Regions from separate parts of the Mesorhizobium sp. M0808 genome, predicted to be linked through region 1. Evidence: predicted binding sites of a transcription regulator. Region 1 holds the regulator's gene; the other holds the start of a gene.
The links. The regulator LexA, encoded in region 1, represses DNA repair genes until DNA is damaged. The targets are predictions, from matches to a motif close to TGTTCNNNNTGTGTTCNG.

Region 1 (9,508 bases):
CTGTTCAAGGTTGCCGAGGTGTTCGAGCCTGCCGGGGCCGATGCCAGCTCAGTACCCGAGGACGCACAGAAGTCCTTCACCTCCGGCATGTCCGACGACCTGCTCGACCAGTTGGTGGCGCAGTTGCAGACGCAATATGACGTCCGCATCGATCAGACGGCCGTAACCCAAGCCCTGGCCAGATGAGCGCGCTGAAGATCCACATCGCCAAGGTCGCCGCCGGCAGCGCTCTTTCTTTCGAGGAGGCGCGCGAGGCCTTCGACATTATCATGTCGGGCGATGCTACCCCCGGCCAGATCGGCGGCTTCTTGATGGCATTGCGCGTGCGCGGTGAGACCGTCAGCGAGATCGCCGGCGCCGTCGCCACCATGCGCGCCAAGATGCTACGTGTCGAAGCCCCCGAGGGCGCCATCGACATTGTCGGCACCGGCGGCGACAATTCGCACAGCGTCAACATTTCGACCGCATCCGCTTTCGTCATCGCCGGCAGCGGCGTGCCCGTCGCCAAGCACGGCAATCGCGGACTGTCCTCGCTGACCGGCGCCGCCGATGTGCTGATCGCATTGGGCGTCAAGATCGACATCCCTCCGGAGACGATCGGCCGCTGCATCCACGAGGCCGGCGTCGGCTTCATGTTCGCGCCGGCGCATCACCCGGCGATGAAGCATGTCGGCCCGACCCGGGTCGAGCTCGGAACCCGCACCATCTTCAACCTGCTGGGCCCGCTTTCCAATCCGGCGAGTGTCAGACGGCAGATGGTCGGCGTGTTCCTGCCCGAATGGATCATGCCCGTGGCAGAAACGTTGAAGGAACTTGGTGCCGACCATGCCTGGATCGTCCATGGCGACGGCTATGACGAGATCACCACCACCGGCGAGACACTTGTCGCCGAACTGGCCGGCGGCGAGATCCGCAGCTTTACGCTGACCCCGGAAGCAGTCGGGCTGACGCGTCACACCAAGGACGAGTTGCGCGGCGGCGACGCCGCCCACAACGCCCAGGCACTGCGCGACATGCTGGGCGGCGCCGCCGGCGCCTTTCGCGATACGGTGCTGATGAATGCCGGCGCCGGGCTGGTGGTGGCCGGCAAAGCGACGACGCTTGCCGACGGCATGGTAACGGCGGCGCAGGCCATCGACAGCGGCCGCGCGCTGAAAGTGCTCGATAGGCTGATCGAGATTTCGAACGGTTAAAACCATGTCCGACATCCTGCGCAAGATCGAGGCTTACAAGCGCGACGAGATCACGGCGGCCAAGGCGCGCGTGCCGCTCGCCGAGATCAAGGCACGGGCGACTGATGCCGACGCGCCGCGCGGCTTTCTTTCCGCCCTTGAAGCAAAGCGCAAATCCGGCAGGTTCGCGCTGATTGCCGAAATCAAGAAGGCTAGCCCATCCAAAGGCCTGATCCGCGCCGATTTCGATCCGCCGACGCTGGCCAGTGCCTATGCGAAGGGCGGTGCCGTCTGCCTTTCGGTGCTGACCGACGCACCCTCCTTCCAAGGCGCGCCCGAATTCCTCACCACTGCGCGCGCTGCCGTCGAGCTGCCTGCATTGCGCAAGGATTTCCTGTTCGACCCCTATCAGGTCTACGAGGCCAGGGCATGGGGCGCCGATGCCATCCTGATCATCATGGCCAGCGTCGACGACGCGTTGGCAAGAGAACTCGAAGCGACAGCGTTCGGGCTCGGCATGGACGCGCTGGTCGAAGTGCATGACGAGGCTGAAATGGAACGCGCGCTGCAGCTGTCGTCGCGGCTGATCGGAATCAACAACCGCAATCTCCGGACCTTCGAAACCAGCCTACAGACCTCGGAGCGGCTGGTAGCGATGGTGCCGGCCGACCGCCATCTGGTCAGCGAGAGCGGTATCTTTTCGCACGACGATTGCCGCCGGCTGGAGCAGAGCGGCATTGCGACTTTCCTGGTCGGCGAGAGCCTGATGCGCCAGCAGGACGTGGCCGCGGCAACGCGCCTGCTGTTGACGGGCAAGGCGCCGGCAGAGGCCGTTTGAGGATGGCGGCCGCCCTCACCCATCTTGGCGCGCAGGGCGAAGCCAACATGGTCGATGTCGGCGACAAGGCTGAGACGGTGCGCACGGCAGTCGCAGAAGGTTTTGTCGCGATGCGGCCCGAGACGCTGGACATGATCCTCGCCGGCGACGCCAAGAAGGGCGACGTGCTGGGCACCGCGCGCATTGCCGGCATCATGGCGGCCAAGAAGACGCATGAACTGATCCCGCTTTGCCATCCGCTGCTGCTGACCAGGATATCTGTCGATATCGAGGCGGACGCCGCGCTGCCCGGCCTGAAGGTGACAGCATTGACCCGCGTCACCGGCAAGACCGGCGTTGAGATGGAGGCTCTGAGTGCCGTCTCGGTCGCTTGCCTGACCATCTACGACATGGCCAAGGCGGTCGACCGCGCCATGGTCATCTCCGGCATCAGGCTGGTTGAAAAGACCGGCGGCAAATCCGGCGACTATAAGGTCACCGGAGATCGGACCACCGGGGCCGGCCGATAATGGCGCTGGTCCCCGTTGCCGAGGCGCTCGAGCGCCTGCTGGATGGCGCAGCAGCGCTGCCGGGTGAACGCGTCGCACTGCTGGATGCCGCAGACCGCGTGTTGGCGGAGCCGGTCGTGGCGCTCCGCACCCAGCCGCCGTTCAATGCCTCCGCCATGGACGGCTATGCCGTGCGGGCCGCCGATATCGCGTCCATACCAGCAAAGCTTTCGGTGGTCGGCATGGCGCCAGCCGGACGCGGCTTTGCCGGGGTGGTGCAGCAAGGGCAAGCCGTACGCATCTTTACCGGCGCGCCGCTTCCCGAAGGCGCCGACACCATCGTCATCCAGGAGAACGTCCGCGACCACGGCGGCGGCAGCGTCGAAGTGACGGAGCCGACGGTGCAGGGGCGCAACATCCGCCGCCTCGGGCTCGATTTCGCCAAGGACGACGTCCTGCTGGGCGAGGGCCGCCTGCTCGATCCGGCGGCCTTGTCGCTGGCGGCATCGGCCAACCACCCCAAGGTCGGCGTGGTCAAGCGGCCGCTGGTCGCCATCATCGCCACCGGCGACGAATTGCTGCCGCCGGGCAGTGAGCTTGGCCCCGACCAGATCATCTCGTCAAACGCCTATGGCGTCGCCGCCGCCGCACAGTCGGTCGGCGCGCGCGCGCTCGATCTCGGCATTGCGCCGGACCGCAAGGAGGCGATCGCTGCGCTGGTGACAAAGGCGGTGAAGGCGGGCGCGAACGTCATCGTCACGCTGGGTGGTGCCTCGGTCGGAGACCACGACCTCGTTCATGACGTGCTGACCGGGGAAGGCATGGCTCTCGATTTCTGGAAGATCGCCATGCGGCCCGGCAAGCCGCTGATGTTCGGGCGGCTGGGCGACATCCGCTGCATCGGCCTGCCCGGCAATCCGGTGGCAAGCCTGGTCTGCACCCAGCTCTTCCTGAAGCCGTTGCTGGCGCAGCTCGGCGGCCGCGCCTTTCAGCAGGATATGCGTCGGGCGCGGCTCGGTACCGCCATGCCGGCCAATGATCTCAGGCAGGATTATGTGCGGGCTGTTGTCAGCACCAACGCCGGCGCGCTCGTGGCGACGCCGTTCGGCATCCAGGACTCCTCGATGCTGAAAATGCTGGCCGATGCCGACGGGCTGATCGTTCGCGCGCCGTTCGCTCCTGCCGCGGCGGCGGGCTCCCCCTGCGACGTGCTGATGCTACGCTGAACCTGCCTCACTCCGAAATCAAGGTCCGGGTCAGCGGATGGTCTGGATCGGCCAAACCGTCGATGATGTTGAAATGATGCCGGTCAGGTTCGACCACCGAGCTGGTCGCGGTACCCAGGCCGATCCAGATGTTGGCCAGCAACGCGCTCTGACGCAGGAATTCGGCGCGCTCGCCGCCGCCGGCCCAGCAGGTCAGGCGGGCCTTGTCCATCGGGCGCAGCAGCACCGGGCTTTCGGCCTGCGCCTCGGCCTCATCGATCGCGATCGTCTCGTTCATGCCGGTGCGCATGATCGGGCGCAAATCATGCACCCCCGAGATCGACACCACGTGACGAACGCGCCGGACCACTTCGGGCGCCAGCGGCGTCGTCGCCGTAACCATCCGGCTAACAAGATGGCCGCCGGCCGAGTGTCCGGTCAGCATCAGCGGCCCTGGGACCATCGCCGCCGCCTTGCCGATCGCCGCGCCGACTTCCTTGACGATGCCGCCAATGCGTATCTGCGGACAGAGCGTGTAGGACGGCATCGCCACCGCATAGCCGCGATCAACAGGGCCAGTGGCAAGATGCGACCAGAAATTTTTGTCGAATGCCATCCAGTAGCCGCCATGAACGAACACCACGAGTCCCTTGGGCTTGATGGCCGGCAGGAAAAGATCGAGCCGGTTGCGTGGGTTGTCGCCATAGGCCATGTCGAGCCGCGCCCTGCCCTCGGTCGAAAGCACGTCGCGGAAAACCCGCGCGGGCTCGATCCAGGCCGCCGGCCAGCGATCGCTGCCGGCTACGTTGGCGCCGTTGGCATAGGCGTTGTCCCAATCGGCAATGTGACGTTCGAACACCCTGCGCCCTCCCTGGCATATGGCCTTGCAACGTAGCCGTGAGCATCGCGCGGCGCGTCGTCGCCAGCCTCACGATTCCAGCTCTCGCATCAATCTCAAGTGACAGCCGCCTTGATGGCGAAGCGCGCTTCCTTCCACGCACCGGTGCGCAGGATGTCCTCAAGCACTTCGACGGCCTGCCAGACATCGGCATAGCCGACATAGAGCGGCGTAAAGCCGAAGCGCATGGTCGATGGCGCGCGAAAATCGCCGATCACGCCACGTTCGATCAGCGCGCGCATGATCTGGTAGCCATGCTCATGCATGAATGAAATCTGGCTGCCGCGTTTTTCCCCATCGCGCGTGCTCTCGAGCGTGAGCCCGTAAGTGCCGCACTTTGCCTCGACAAGCTCAATGAACAGATCCGCCAGCGCGATGCTCTTCTTGCGCACCGCCGTCATGTCGACATCGTTCCAGATGTCGAGCGCGCCCTTCAGCGTGCGCATCGACAGGACCGGCTGGGTGCCGCACAGAAACCGGCGGATGCCGGTGCCGGCCGCATAGCCTGGCTCGAAGGCGAAGGGCCGTGCATGGCCCCACCAGCCGGTGAGCGGCTGCTGGATGTCGGAAAGATGCCGCTCAGCCGCATAGATGAAGGCAGGCGCGCCCGGGCCGCCATTCAGATATTTGTAGGTGCAGCCAACGGCAAAATCGGCGTTTGCCTTGTCGAGCTCGACTGACATCGCGCCGGCGGTGTGGCAGAGATCCCAGACGATCATCGCCCCGGCTTCCTGAGCCCTGCGCGTCAGCGCCGGCATGTCGCGCAGTTCGCCCGACTTGTAGTTGACGTGGTTGACCAGCACCACGGCGGTGCGTTCGTCGATCAGCTCTTCGATGGTCGGCGCGTCGATCCCCGAGAGGCGCAGCAGCGTATCTTTTCGCGTCGAAACCACACCCTCAGCCATGTAGAGGTCCGTCGGAAAACTATCGCCCTCGGCGACGATGACCTGCCGCTCCGGTCGCATGGCCATGGCGGCGTGCAGCAGCTTGTAGATGTTGACCGATGTCGTGTCGCAGACCACCGTCTGGCCGGCCGCGGCACCGATCAGGCGCCCGAGCTGGTCGCCAAGTTCAAGCGGCATGTTGAACCAGCCGGCCGTGTTCCATGCGCGGATGAGATCATGCGACCATTCTTCGGTCGCGGCCTTGTGCAGTTCATCGAAAGCGGCACGTGAAGCAGCTCCTAGCGAATTGCCGTCGAGATAGATCACTCCTTGCGGCAACACGAAGCGGTCGCGCATCGCGCGCAGCGGATCTGCGGCATCCATCGCCTTTATGGCGGCGAGATCGGGAATTCCTGTCATGATGTGCCTGCTCCCCCCAAAAATTCAACGCAACGCCGGACACGCATCGACTGTTCTTCCATCACCTGGTTGCGCGCAGCAAGGCTCCACCGGCGAGAAGCAGCCTGACCAGGCGACTGGAAACCAGGAGTTAACCCGAGGTTGGCGTTTTGAGTTCGTTTCGTTCACGGTGCATTGACCGAACCGCGCAGTCGATACGGGTTCAATTCCGTGCCCTTTGCCGACCGACGGCCGATGTCAGTGCTGCCTTCTGGGAAGCCAGAAGGCGCAAACGAAAGCAGAATCAAGGGGATGACGCTCGCGACGGTGAAAATGCGGCATTCCGGTAGGGGCGTGGTTTGTTTCCCAAGCCTTAACGCATTCATTAAACTTTAAACAGTTGCGGAACACAACTGGAACAGATAGTGTTTGTTCTGGGTTTGTTTTTCTGATTCTGTTGGGGGTCGCTATGCTGACACGCAAACAACACGAACTGCTTATGTTCATCCACGAAAGGTTGAAGGAAAGCGGTATTCCGCCCTCCTTCGACGAGATGAAGGAGGCGCTCGACCTGGCTTCCAAATCGGGAATCCATCGGCTGATTACGGCGCTGGAGGAGCGCGGCTTCATTCGCCGTTTGCCCAACCGGGCCCGTGCGCTGGAGGTGCTGCGCCTGCCTGACTCGATCGCCCCCGGCCTCAATGCGGCACGCAAGTTCTCGCCGAGTGTCATCCAGGGTAGTCTTGGGCAAGGCGCCCCTCGGCAGGGCAAGCCGACATCGTCGCGCGTCCCTGCAGCCGGCAATGACGACGATGTCGTCGCCGCCGTTTCGATCCCGGTGATGGGCCGCATCGCCGCCGGTGTGCCGATCGACGCCATCCAGCACCAGACGCATTCGATTTCGGTGCCGCCGGATATGATCATGGGCGGCGAGCATTATGCGCTCGAGGTCAAAGGCGATTCGATGATCGAGGCCGGCATTTTCGACGGCGACACGGTGATCATCCGCAATGCCGATACGGCGAGCCCCGGTGAGATCGTGGTGGCACTGGTCGACGAGGAGGAAGCGACGCTGAAGCGGTTCCGCCGCAAGGGCGCCTCGATCGCCCTGGAAGCCGCCAATCCGGCCTACGAGACGCGCATCTTCGGACCAGACAGGGTCAAGGTGCAGGGCAAGCTCGTCGGACTGATCCGCCGCTACTGAGCTCCGCCCTTGGCGCCGGCTTTGGGGTTGTCGGCCCTGCGGTATGGCGGCAGGCCCCGTGCCGCGCGTGAAAATTTCCGCTGCACGTGCCAGGGCCGGTATGATTTTTCGACCGCGAAACGGATTTCGGCGCGCGTTGCCGCTTGTGGATCGAAGTAGACGGCGGCACTTCCCGCGCGCGCCAGTTGCCGTTTGGTGACGACGAGGACCAGTCGGTCGTAGTAGCAGGGGTTATGGGCGGTGGCGTCGTCGATGACGATCAAGCTGGCAAAGGCGCAGGCTGGCCGCGCAGTATCGCGGTCCTTGGCTTGCGCGATGATCGCGCCGGATGGATGCCTGGCAAGGCAGAGGCCGTCCGTGCAAATGAACGGCATGCCCGGCGGTAGGTCGGCCGGATCGGCAATGTCGAATTGCGGGTCGTTCTTTCCAGGTGTTTCCGGCGCGACGATAGCCTCTGATGTGAGCGCGCGTTTCCAGTTGTCGATGGTGAACTCATTCGGGCGTGCCCGGTTGACCGCGAGTTCACCGCTGCCGATCGGCAGCGCGACCAGCCGTGCGTCCTCCGAGACCAATACGTCGGGTATGCGTGTCTGCGTTGTCGTCAGCAAGCCGGCGAGCGCAAAAGGAAGTGCCGCCAGCCGCAACCAGGTCGTCGCCATGCTGGCAATGACGAGGGCGATCGTCACCAGAAGGACGGATCTCAGCGAAATCAGCCCGACCGCATCGATCGGCGAGCGCTCCGAGATCCACCCGGACAGGGCGATCATCGCCGTCAGCCCCTTGCCCATGACATAGAGGAAAGGGCCATCCGCACCGAACGGCATCGCCAGCGCGCTGAGAACGGCGAAGGGCATGACGACCAGTGAGACGATGGGCATGATGGCCAGATTGGCGAACAGGCTGAGCGGCGCCACGCGCTGGAAATGCCATATGGCGAAAAGCGCCGTGGCGCTCCCTGCAATGATCGAGGTCATCGCCAGACCGCACATGCCCAGCAGGACCTTTCGAGTGGCAAAGCGTAGCGGCGACAGCCGCGGCAGCGGCGTGGTGGCCCTGCCGGCGCGGTAATCGGACCAGCCTGCATAGGCGCCGACAAGGGCCGCCGTCGCGGCGAAGGACATCTGGAAACTCGGACCGACCACCTCGTGCGGCGACACCAGGATGACCGCGATGGCCGAGATCGCCAGGTTGCGCATGGTGAGCGCGGCCCGGTCGAACAGCACGGCGATAAGCATCACCGCCAGCATGATGAAGCTGCGTTCGGCCGCCACGACAATGCCGGAAAAGACGAGGTAGGCCGCAATCGAAAAAAGCGCGGCGGCCGCGGCATATTTCTTGACCGGCCGTCGCGATGAGAAATCGGGAAACAGCGCAAAGGCACCCCGCAGCAGCGCCATGATGGTGCCGGCGACCAACGCCATATGCAGCCCCGAGATGGAGATGATGTGGTAGATGCCGGTGCGCCGCATCGCTTCGTTGATCTCCTCGGGAATGCCGGCGCGCACGCCGACGATCAGCGCAGCAGCAATCTCGCCCTCGGCACCGCCGATGCGGCTGCGGATATGGTCGGCGATAGATTCGCGCGCGTCTTCGATCGCGGAAGAAAGCTGCGCGCCAAGCGGCATGCTGCCCGACGACACGACTTTCGGATTGCCGAGAAAAAAGCCGCTGCCGCCGATACCGGCGAAATAGCTGTCGAAGGAGAAATCATAGCTGTCGGGCCGCACCGGGCCGGTCGGCGGCGGCAGCCGCACATAGCCGGTGATCTCGGAACCGGCGGTCAGCTCAGCCGGTATCTTCATCGCCGAAACGCGGACCCGTTCCGGCATGTAGCGCAGTGTCGGCCTGGCGGTTGAGGTCACATCGATTGTCAGCCTGATGCGGCCGCTCGCCATGGGCTCGTACGATACGACGCGACCCGTCAGCCGCGTCGAGATTTCGGAACCGAGCATATGCGTTCCGACACGCCATGTCTCGAACTTGGCGGCAAGTACGCCAAGCGCGCAGAGCAGCGCCACCATGAAGCACAGGCGCGTCCTGGGCCATGACCGCGAGACGACGGCACAAAGGGCCGCGAGGAGCGCGATTGCGATCGGCTGTGGAAAGGCCGGCTCCACCGACAGCCCGAAATATACGACCACCCCGCATGCGAGGAACACCGGCACCAGCAGGAAGGCGATGCCGCGGTCGAGTTCCAGGCCGGCTGCCGAGGTTACGCTGTTGCGGATACGGGACGGTGACGGGAGGCGGAAACGCCTGGGCAGGCGTACGATGGGCTCGCCCGCGGGCACGAGAACCGTTGCTGGGTCGCTGGCCGGCAGCGACGGAGCATCGAAGCGCGGAGCGGGTAGCAATGCCGGTGCCGGCAGGACAGGCGGGGGTGCGGCAAACAGCAAGCGTTCGCTGACGCCGCTGCCAAC
Region 2 (9,508 bases), on a different contig from region 1:
TGTCGTGTGATAGCGCCCGGCCCTTGACGACAAAATGCATGTGAATGCGGGTGAACACCCTGGGATCGGCTTCTGCACGGTCGGCATCGAGTTCGACCACGCAATCTTCGACCGCCTCGCGCCCCTTTTCGAGGATATGGACCACGTCATAGGCCGAGCAGCCGCCAGTGCCGATCAGCACCAGTTCCATTGGGCTCGGCCCCGGCGTCTTGCCCTCCGGCCCGAACGCAGTGCCTAGCACCAGCTTGTGCCCACTGGCGGACTCGCCAACGAAAGTGCGCTCCTCGACCCATTTGACCCTTGCCTTCACCTGATACGTCCTTTCACCGCTCAAACGCACAACGTCCCGAAAATCCAAGACAGATTTTCGGGACGCCATTTCGTGGCCAAGGTGCCGGCGCTTTTCGTCGCAAGGGCAGTCCGCCCCGAGAAATCAGAACGGGATTTCGTCGTCCAGCTCGCGCGACGAACCACCGCCGCCGCCCTTGTTGGCGCCACCGCGATTGAAACTTTCGCCCGGGCCGGACTGGCCGAAATCGGAACCGCGGCTCGCACCACCACCGGCATAGTTGCCGACCTGGCCGCCGCCCTCGCCCCGCGCATCGAGCATCTGCAGCTCGCCGCGGAATTTCTGCAACACGACTTCGGTCGTATAGCGGTCATTGCCGGTCTGGTCCTGCCATTTGCGCGTCTGCAGCTGGCCCTCGACATAGACCTTCATGCCCTTCTTCAGATACTGCTCGGCCACCTTGGCGATCTGGTCGTTGAAGATCACGACATTGTGCCACTCGGTCTTTTCCTTGCGCTCTCCGGATGTCTTGTCGCGCCAGCTTTCCGACGTCGCGATGCGGATGTTGACGACCGGGTCACCCGAATTCAAGCGGCGGATTTCAGGGTCCGCCCCGAGGTTGCCCACCAGAATGACCTTGTTGACGCTACCCGCCATGATACTTCTCCGCGCTCATCCGAAACCGAATTTTTGTCGCCGCACCTTACAGGCTATGGACAATCCCTGCCTGTCGTCGCTGCCTTTTCCCACAAGGTTTTTGTTCTCTTTTCGTTCTATAGGAGAGGCCCTGCACTGTCAATAGTTGTCAGTAAGAAGTAGTGTCTTGGCGTCGAATTTCCACAGACCATGGGATCGAGGCGAACGCATGAAGATGGTTGCGCACGACGATCAGCCGCAAGAAGAATGGCGGACGGGAGTAAAGACCCGCATGCATGTCTCGGCCTGCAACGGCGCAACTCAACTTTGCATATTCGAACAATGGGTCGAACCCGCGGTTGGCGCCCCGACACATTGGCACCCGGTCGAGGAAGTGCTTACCGTCATCGCTGGCAGGGCCGAGATGTGGATCGACGAAGAGCATCTCGTCTTGACTGCCGGACAGTCGCTTGTTGTTGCCGCGCACAGGCAACATGGCTTCCGAAACGTCGGCTCCGAATTGCTTCATATTCATGCTGTGCTCGCGTCACCAGTTTTCGAGGCGACGTTCAACGGATCCCCCGACATGGTGAGACGCTGGCCTCCAGCGAGTTTGTAAAACCTCGCCTGTCTTAAAAAACACCGCCTGTCTTAAAAAACACGGCTTGCCAAACCGATAAGTATTGACTTATGCTTTCGGCATGATCGAAGCAGACATTTTTCGGGCACTAGCGGATCCAACGCGTCGCGCCGTCTATGAGCGGCTCGCCGACGGCGAGATGACGGTGTCGGAACTGCGCACTGGCATACCGGTATCGCAGCCGGCGGTATCGCAACATCTCGCAGTGCTGCGCGGCGCCGGCCTCGTGGTCGAGCGCCGGGCCGGTCGCAATGCCTATTACCGCGTCGATCCGAAGGGGCTTGCGCCACTGCTCGGCTGGATCGAACGCTACCGTGCGTTCTGGCCAGAGCGCATCGAAAGACTCAAGACGGTTTTGAAGGACATGGACCAATGACCAGCCGAGGCACAGAACGCGCCGAAATGGCCGCAGACAAGATCGAGTTCGAGTGCGAGCTGCCCGAACCGCCGGAAAAGGTGTGGCGGGCGCTGACGGTGCCGGACCTGCTCGCGGCCTGGATGATGCCGAACGACATCAAGCCCGAAATCGGCAACCGCTTTGCCTTTAAAGCGCCGAATGCGCCGATCGAGTGCGAAATCCTCGACGCGGATCCCGGACGGCTGCTGCGCTATTCCTGGCGGGAGCGGCCGGCGCCCGGCGATACGCAGGTGCCGCCCGGCAGCCCCCTGGACAGCGCAATGAACGACAGCCCAGTGGACAGCATCGTCACCTTTACGCTCGACCGCACCGTTTCCGGCGGCACGCATCTGCGCATCGTCCATGATGGTTTTGCTCGGGCAGCAGTGCCGGAGATCGCGATGGCAGGCGCCGGTTGCCGGCTTTCGTTTGAAGCGCGCACTCCCAGACACAAGCAGATCGCCGCAAACACGCCGCGCCTCTTCCTGCGCGCGGCCTGAACGACAACAGTCAACGGAGAGAACCGATGAGCGGCCTTGCCAATCTGGTGCCAATGGTGATCGAGCAGTCGAGCCGCGGCGAACGCGCCTTCGACATTTTTTCGCGGCTGCTGCGCGAGCGCATCGTCTTCATCAACGGGGCGATCGACGACGGCACCTCGGCGCTGGTCTGCGCCCAGCTTCTGTCGTTGGAATCCGACAATCCCGACAAGGAGGTCTCGCTCTACATCAACTCGCCGGGTGGCGTGGTGACCAGCGGTTTCGCGATCTACGATACGATGCAGTATATCAGCTGCCCGGTCTCCACGGTTTGTATGGGCTTCGCCGCCTCGATGGCCTCGTTCCTTTTGATGGCCGGCACACCGGGGCGGCGGATCGCGCTACCCAACACCAGCATCGTGCTGCATCAGCCTCTCGGCGGTTTCCAGGGCCAAGCCTCCGATATCCAGCGCCATGCCGAGGGCATCCTTCGCACCAAGCGGCGCATGACCGATCTTTACGCCCGCCATTGCGGCCGCACCTACGAAGAAGTGGAACGCACGCTCGACCGCGACTTTTTCATGACCGCGCAGGAGGCCAAGGATTGGGGCCTCGTCGACCATGTTTTCGACACTCGCAAGCAGGCCGCATGAACGAGCCGGGCCGGCGGACGGAACTGACGCGATTGAGCGCCCGCAATTTCAGCGACATCGGTCTGGTCTTGCCGCTATCGCGGCACTATAGTCCGGCGATGACCGCCAGCCGCTCGTCCAGCCTGTTATGCCTTGCTATCGCTACCGTAGCCGGCACGAACATGCTGGTGGGTATGGCACTTGCCCAAGATAATTCGATGTCTTCGCAAAAGGGCGCCCTGCCCGGTGTGACCAGCGATTATCGCATCGCCGAGCCAGCGCCGCGGCCTGAGCCTGACGATATGGCTCCAGGCAGCGGCAACGGCACCTTCAAGATTGGCGATACCGACGTTCGGATTTCCGGTAGCATCACCATCGATGTCGCTACCGGCGGGATCAGGCCCTCCAGCCGCTAAGCTCGCCTGGTGTGAACCACAAATATTGCGCTTCAAACGAACAGCCCCGCCATTGCGTTTGCAACTGACGGGGCTTCTTGGATCTGAAATCCAAATTGCCGGGAGTGTACTGCCGGCATTTTATTTCGGATGCTTCGCGGCATTCAGCCGACGATCCGACTAGCAGTCTCTGATTTTATGGGGATCAGCAGGTCCGTTTGGCGGGCAGCGAAAACGCCTGACCCTGGCCACTTATACCTGCCGCGGCTCCAGCGACACGTGGAGCCTCAACGAACAATCCGGTGGAGTCATGCCTCTGCTCTCCTTCTGTTGGTTGCGACTGTCGTCGTCGAAGCGCTCATCGCATAACCCGCGGCGTCTCGCAGGCTAGCCCCAGGCCGCGAGGCCATCGAAAGACGGCCGGCTTCGTTGACGTCTGGAGTCTGCCCCCACGGTGCAGGGACGTCAACCTTGAATAGCCGATTACCGAAAAATGTGATCGCGAGACGTTTTGGGAAGCCGGCCCCACGGGCAGCTTTTGTCAGGAGCGTGTTCGGCCTTTGTTCTTTCCGCTTGCCCGTTCGCGCGAAAGGCGGTTAAACGCTTTGGTCGAGAGTTGTGGCGTCTCTCGAAAAGGCGGCGAAATTGCCTACATAGGGGGTGGTCGGGAAAACCCGCCCATCCCACGAATTCCAGATTCTGAGGCGGCGACCGGCGATGGCCGACCATAAATATCTCTCCATTCGCGGGGCACGCGAACACAATCTGAAGAATGTCGATCTCGACCTGCCGCGTGACAGCCTGATCGTCATGACCGGCCTGTCGGGGTCGGGCAAGTCGTCGCTTGCCTTCGACACCATCTACGCCGAGGGCCAGCGCCGCTATGTCGAGAGCCTTTCGGCCTATGCACGGCAATTCCTCGAAATGATGCAGAAGCCGGACGTCGACCAGATCGACGGCCTGTCGCCAGCCATCTCCATCGAGCAGAAAACCACCTCGAAGAACCCACGTTCGACGGTCGGCACCGTCACCGAGATCTACGATTATATGCGGCTTTTGTTCGCCCGCGTCGGTGTACCCTATTCGCCGGCCACCGGCCTGCCGATCGAGAGCCAGACGGTCTCGCAGATGGTCGACCGGGTGCTTGCAGTCGTGGAAGGCACCCGGCTGTTCATCCTGGCGCCGATGGTGCGCGGCCGCAAAGGCGAGTACCGCAAGGAGCTGCTGGAGCTGCAGAAGAAGGGTTTTCAGCGCGTCAAGGTCGATGGCGTCTTCTATGAGATCGCCGACGTGCCGGCGCTGGACAAGAAGTACAAGCACGACATCGACGTCGTCGTCGACCGCATCGTCGTGCGCGGCGATCTGGCGACGCGGCTCGCCGATTCCATCGAGACCGCGCTGAAGCTGGCCGACGGGCTGGCGGTGGCGGAATTTGCCGACAAGCCGCTCGACGCCAGCCAGACCGGCGAGGATTCGGTCAACAAATCGAAGAACGAGACGCATGAACGCATGCTGTTCTCGGAAAAGTTCGCCTGCCCGGTATCCGGCTTCACCATTCCCGAGATCGAGCCCAGGCTATTCTCCTTCAACAATCCGTTCGGCGCCTGCCCGACCTGCGACGGGCTCGGCAGCCAACGCGCCATTGATGCCAGCCTGGTCGTGCCCGACGAGAATGTCTCGCTGCGGGCCGGCGCCGTCAGCCCTTGGGCGAAGTCGAGTTCGCCCTACTATGCGCAGACGCTGGAAGCGCTGGGCGTTGCCTATGGCTTCAAGCTCGGCGACAAGTTCAAGGATTTGAGCGAGGAGGCAAAGCAAGCCGTCCTGCACGGCACCGGCGAGCGCGAAATCACCTTCCATTACGATGACGGCCTGCGCTCCTACAAGACGACGAAAACCTTCGAGGGCGTCATCCCCAACCTCGAGCGCCGCTGGAAGGAAACGGAATCCGCCTGGATGCGCGAGGAGATCGAGCGCTTCATGTCGGCCACGCCCTGCCCGGCCTGCCGCGGCTATCGGCTGAAGCCCGAGGCGCTCGCGGTCAAAATCGCCGGCAAGCACATTGGCGAGGTCACCGAGCTGTCGATCCGCAAGGCCGACCAGTGGTTCACCGACCTGCCTGCATCGCTCAACGACAAGCAGAATGAGATCGCGGTGCGCGTGCTCAAGGAAATCCGCGAGCGGCTGCGCTTCCTCAACGATGTCGGTCTCGACTATCTGACGCTGTCGCGCAACTCCGGCACGTTGTCGGGCGGCGAGAGCCAGCGCATCCGGCTGGCTTCGCAGATCGGCTCCGGCCTGACCGGCGTGCTCTATGTGCTCGACGAGCCGTCGATCGGCCTGCACCAGCGCGACAATGCCCGCCTGCTCGACACGCTGAAGCATCTGCGCGACATCGGCAACACGGTCATCGTCGTCGAGCATGACGAGGACGCCATCCTGCATGCCGACTACGTCGTCGATATCGGCCCGGCGGCCGGCATCCATGGCGGCCACATCATCGCGCAGGGCACGCCGCAGCAGATCATGGCGACCCCCGCCTCGATCACCGGCAAGTATCTGTCGGGCGAGCTCGAAGTGGCGACGCCGGCGGTTCGGCGCGAGGCCAAGAAGAACCGCCGGCTGAAGGTCGTCGGCGCGCGCGGCAACAACCTGAAGAACGTCACCGCCGAAATCCCGCTCGGCACCTTTACCGCCGTCACCGGCGTATCCGGCGGCGGCAAGTCGACCTTCCTGATCGAGACCCTGTTCAAGGCGGCGTCGCGCCGCATCATGGGCTCGCGCGAGCATCCGGCCGAGCATGACCGAATCGAGGGGCTGGAATTCCTCGACAAGGTCATCGATATCGACCAGTCGCCGATCGGGCGCACCCCGCGCTCCAACCCTGCCACCTATACCGGCGCCTTCACGCCGATCCGCGACTGGTTCGCCGGCCTGCCGGAGGCCAAGGCGCGCGGCTACCAGCCGGGCCGCTTCTCGTTCAACGTCAAGGGTGGCCGCTGCGAGGCCTGCCAGGGCGACGGCGTCATCAAAATCGAGATGCACTTCCTGCCCGACGTCTACGTCACCTGCGACGTCTGCCACGGCAAGCGCTACAACCGCGAGACGCTCGACGTCCTGTTCAAGGGCAAATCAATCGCCGACGTTCTCGACATGACGGTCGAGGAAGGCGTCGATTTCTTCGCCGCCGTGCCCGGTGTGCGCGACAAGCTGGAGACGCTGAAACGGGTCGGCCTCGGCTACATCCATGTTGGCCAGCAGGCAACGACTTTGTCGGGCGGCGAGGCGCAGCGCATCAAGCTTGCCAAGGAACTGTCGCGCAAGGCGACCGGCAAGACGCTCTACATTCTCGATGAGCCAACCACCGGCCTGCATTTCCACGACGTCGCCAAGCTGCTTGAAGTGCTGCACGAGCTGGTCGACCAGGGCAACACGGTCGTTGTCATCGAGCACAATCTAGAGGTGATCAAGACCGCTGACTGGGTGCTCGATCTTGGCCCCGAAGGTGGTGACGGCGGCGGCGAGCTGGTAGCGTCCGGCACGCCTGAGGACATCGTTCGCGAAAAACGCAGCTATACCGGGCAGTTCCTGAGGGAATTGCTGGAGCGGCGCCCCGGAGGCAAGCGCGAAGCGGCGGAGTGATGGCAAAGAACGGTCTCATCACGGTCCAAAGCCGCTTCGGCGTGGCCGAAACGATCGATCGCCTGGTCGGCACTGTGGAACGTGCAGGATTGCTGGTCTTCGCCCGCATTGACCACGCCGCCGGTGCGCGCAGTGTCGAAGCTTCTCTGCGTCCGACCCAGCTTCTGATTTTTGGCAACCCGAAAGGCGGCACGCCGCTGATGCAGGACCGGCAGCTTGCCGGCATCGATCTACCGGTCAAGGCACTGGCTTGGGAGGACGAGCAAGGCAAGGTCTGGCTCTCCTACAATGACGCGCACTGGCTCGCTGAGCGCCACGGCTTGGGCGACGCCAGTCGCAATGCCGTCGCCGCGATAGCGGCCGGCATGGACAAGGTGATTGCGGCCGCTGCCGGCGCGGGCCAGTTTTGATCATGAGAGCCGCTCGGGCCGATGATCTCCCCACGGTGATCTCGCTCACCACCGACGCCTACGCGCCCTACACTGCCCTGTTCGGAGCGCCGCCGATCCTCGTCACCGAGGACTATGCGCCGCGCATAGAACGCGGCGAGGTCTGGCTTTCGGAGCAGGACGGACAGCCGGCCGGCTTGATCGTTCTCGAACGACATGCGGACCATACAATGATCTTCAGCGTCGCCGTTGCGCCCGCCTTTCAGGGCAAGGGTTTCGGCATCGGGCTGCTCGACTGGGCCGAGCAACGGACGCGCCTGTGGAGCTTGCCTGAAATCCGACTCTACACCAATGCCAGAATGGAACGGAACGTTTCGTTGTATAAGGCTACGGCTTTCGCGAAACGGGTCGCCGGCCCAATCCATATCGGCCAGGATGGACGATCGTCGACATGGCGAAAGCCGTCGAGACGACCGCCATCGCGTGATCCTTTTCTGCAAACCGGGAGGACGACCATGACTCAATCAGGAACAATCCGCGCCGGCATGGGCGGCTGGACCTTCGAGCCGTGGGACACGTCCTTCTACCCGGACAAATTGTCGAAGGCCAAGCAACTGCATTATGCCAGCCGGCAGGTGCCCACTATCGAGGTCAACGGCACCTATTATTCGAGCTTCAAGGAGCCGACCTTCGTCAAATGGGCCAACGAGGCGCCGGATGGTTTCGTCTATTCGCTGAAGGGCAACCGCTTCGTCACCAACCGCCGCGTGCTCGGCGAGGCCGGGGAATCGATCATGCGCTTCCTCGGGTCGGGCGTCGCGGCACTTGGCGACAAGCTCGGGCCGATCCTGTGGCAGTTCGCGCCGACCAAGAGATTCGACCCGGACGATTTCGAGGCCTTCCTGAAGCTGTTGCCGGAAAAGCAGGACGGCGTTGCGCTGCGCCACGCGGTCGAGGTGCGCAACGACAGCTTCGTCGTGCCGGAGTTCGCCGCCTTGGCGCGAAAGCACAAGGCCGCCATCGTCTATGCCGACCACGCCAAATATCCGGGCATTGCCGACGTTACCGGCGATTTCATCTATGCGCGGCTGCAGACCGGCAGCGACGACAATCCCGATTGCTATACGCCAAAGGCGCTCGACGAATGGGCGGCGCGCGCAAAAACCTGGGCGGAAGGCAAGGTGCCGGCCGACCTGTCGCGCGCCGATCCTTCAACCGACGCGCCGGTCAAGCCACGCGATGTGTTCGTCTACTTCATCACAGAGGGCAAGGTCCGCGCTCCATTCGGCGCCATCGCGCTGATGAAGCGGGTCGCAGGCTGACGCCCCGCTGTCGGTGGTCTGCCTGGCCGGGCCCTCAATTACCGGCTATGCGGCGCGTTCGTCCGGACGCCGATCAACCCTGACGATCTCGTTAAAGGCATCGAGATCGACATAGAAGACCTTGGTGATCTCCGCGATGAGTTCGTCGTGGTCATACCCCTGCGATTTCAGAATGTTGATGGCTGTTAGGATATCGACGCGCTCCGTGAGCCGTCGTTTCTGGTAGTCCTCGACATAGCGCTCCATTGATTGGCCCTGGCTCCCAAGCACCCGAAATGTTGGACGACAACAGATCGCTGGAAGGGCTTGCGCGCAAGCGTGCGGACGCAGCCGCGCCTTCCCCTGATCTGCCAAGTTGAAACTGGTACGGAAAGCGGCCGACTCACCAAGGCCAAGCAAAATCTAGCACGCAATCTGCAGCGCGCCAGAGTTGCAAAGTAACGGAATCAATAAGAATTCAGACAGTCAGGAATTTGCGGACGTCCGCCCGGTCGAGATCCTCGGCGGGGCCGGTATGGACGATCTGACCGCGGTCCATGATGTTGACCTCGTCGGCCAATTCCCGGCAGAAGTCGAGATATTGTTCGACCAGAAGCACGGCGATACCGGCCTGGTCGCGCAGATAGCGGATGGCGCGGCCGATGTCCTTGATGATAGACGGCTGGATGCCTTCGGTCGGCTCGTCGAGCA

Region 2: the regulator LexA is predicted to act here: its motif matches at 4,019-4,036, upstream of uvrA (excinuclease ABC subunit UvrA).

The regions. Positions count from the first base shown of each region.
Region 1 is NZ_JAMYOX010000015.1:4,060-13,567, reverse strand. It holds gene NKI25_RS18210 (SurA N-terminal domain-containing protein) at 1-186, shown strand, start outside; gene trpD (anthranilate phosphoribosyltransferase) at 183-1,193, shown strand; gene trpC (indole-3-glycerol phosphate synthase TrpC) at 1,198-2,010, shown strand; gene moaC (cyclic pyranopterin monophosphate synthase MoaC) at 2,013-2,519, shown strand; gene NKI25_RS18190 (molybdopterin molybdotransferase MoeA) at 2,519-3,724, shown strand; gene NKI25_RS18185 (hormone-sensitive lipase) at 3,732-4,562, opposite strand; gene kynU (kynureninase) at 4,658-5,905, opposite strand; gene lexA (transcriptional repressor LexA) at 6,354-7,088, shown strand; gene NKI25_RS18170 (ComEC/Rec2 family competence protein) at 7,082-9,508, opposite strand, start outside.
Region 2 is NZ_JAMYOX010000019.1:59,070-68,577, reverse strand. It holds gene NKI25_RS21135 (OsmC family protein) at 1-310, opposite strand, end outside; gene NKI25_RS21130 (single-stranded DNA-binding protein) at 434-946, opposite strand; gene NKI25_RS21125 (cupin domain-containing protein) at 1,155-1,544, shown strand; gene NKI25_RS21120 (ArsR/SmtB family transcription factor) at 1,627-1,941, shown strand; gene NKI25_RS21115 (SRPBCC family protein) at 1,968-2,462, shown strand; gene NKI25_RS21110 (ATP-dependent Clp protease proteolytic subunit) at 2,489-3,094, shown strand; gene NKI25_RS21105 (hypothetical protein) at 3,091-3,489, shown strand; gene uvrA (excinuclease ABC subunit UvrA) at 4,186-7,107, shown strand; gene NKI25_RS21095 (DUF302 domain-containing protein) at 7,107-7,517, shown strand; partial or broken gene NKI25_RS21090 (GNAT family N-acetyltransferase) at 7,514-7,983, shown strand; gene NKI25_RS21085 (DUF72 domain-containing protein) at 8,012-8,818, shown strand; gene NKI25_RS21080 (hypothetical protein) at 8,864-9,064, opposite strand; gene urtE (urea ABC transporter ATP-binding subunit UrtE) at 9,276-9,508, opposite strand, start outside.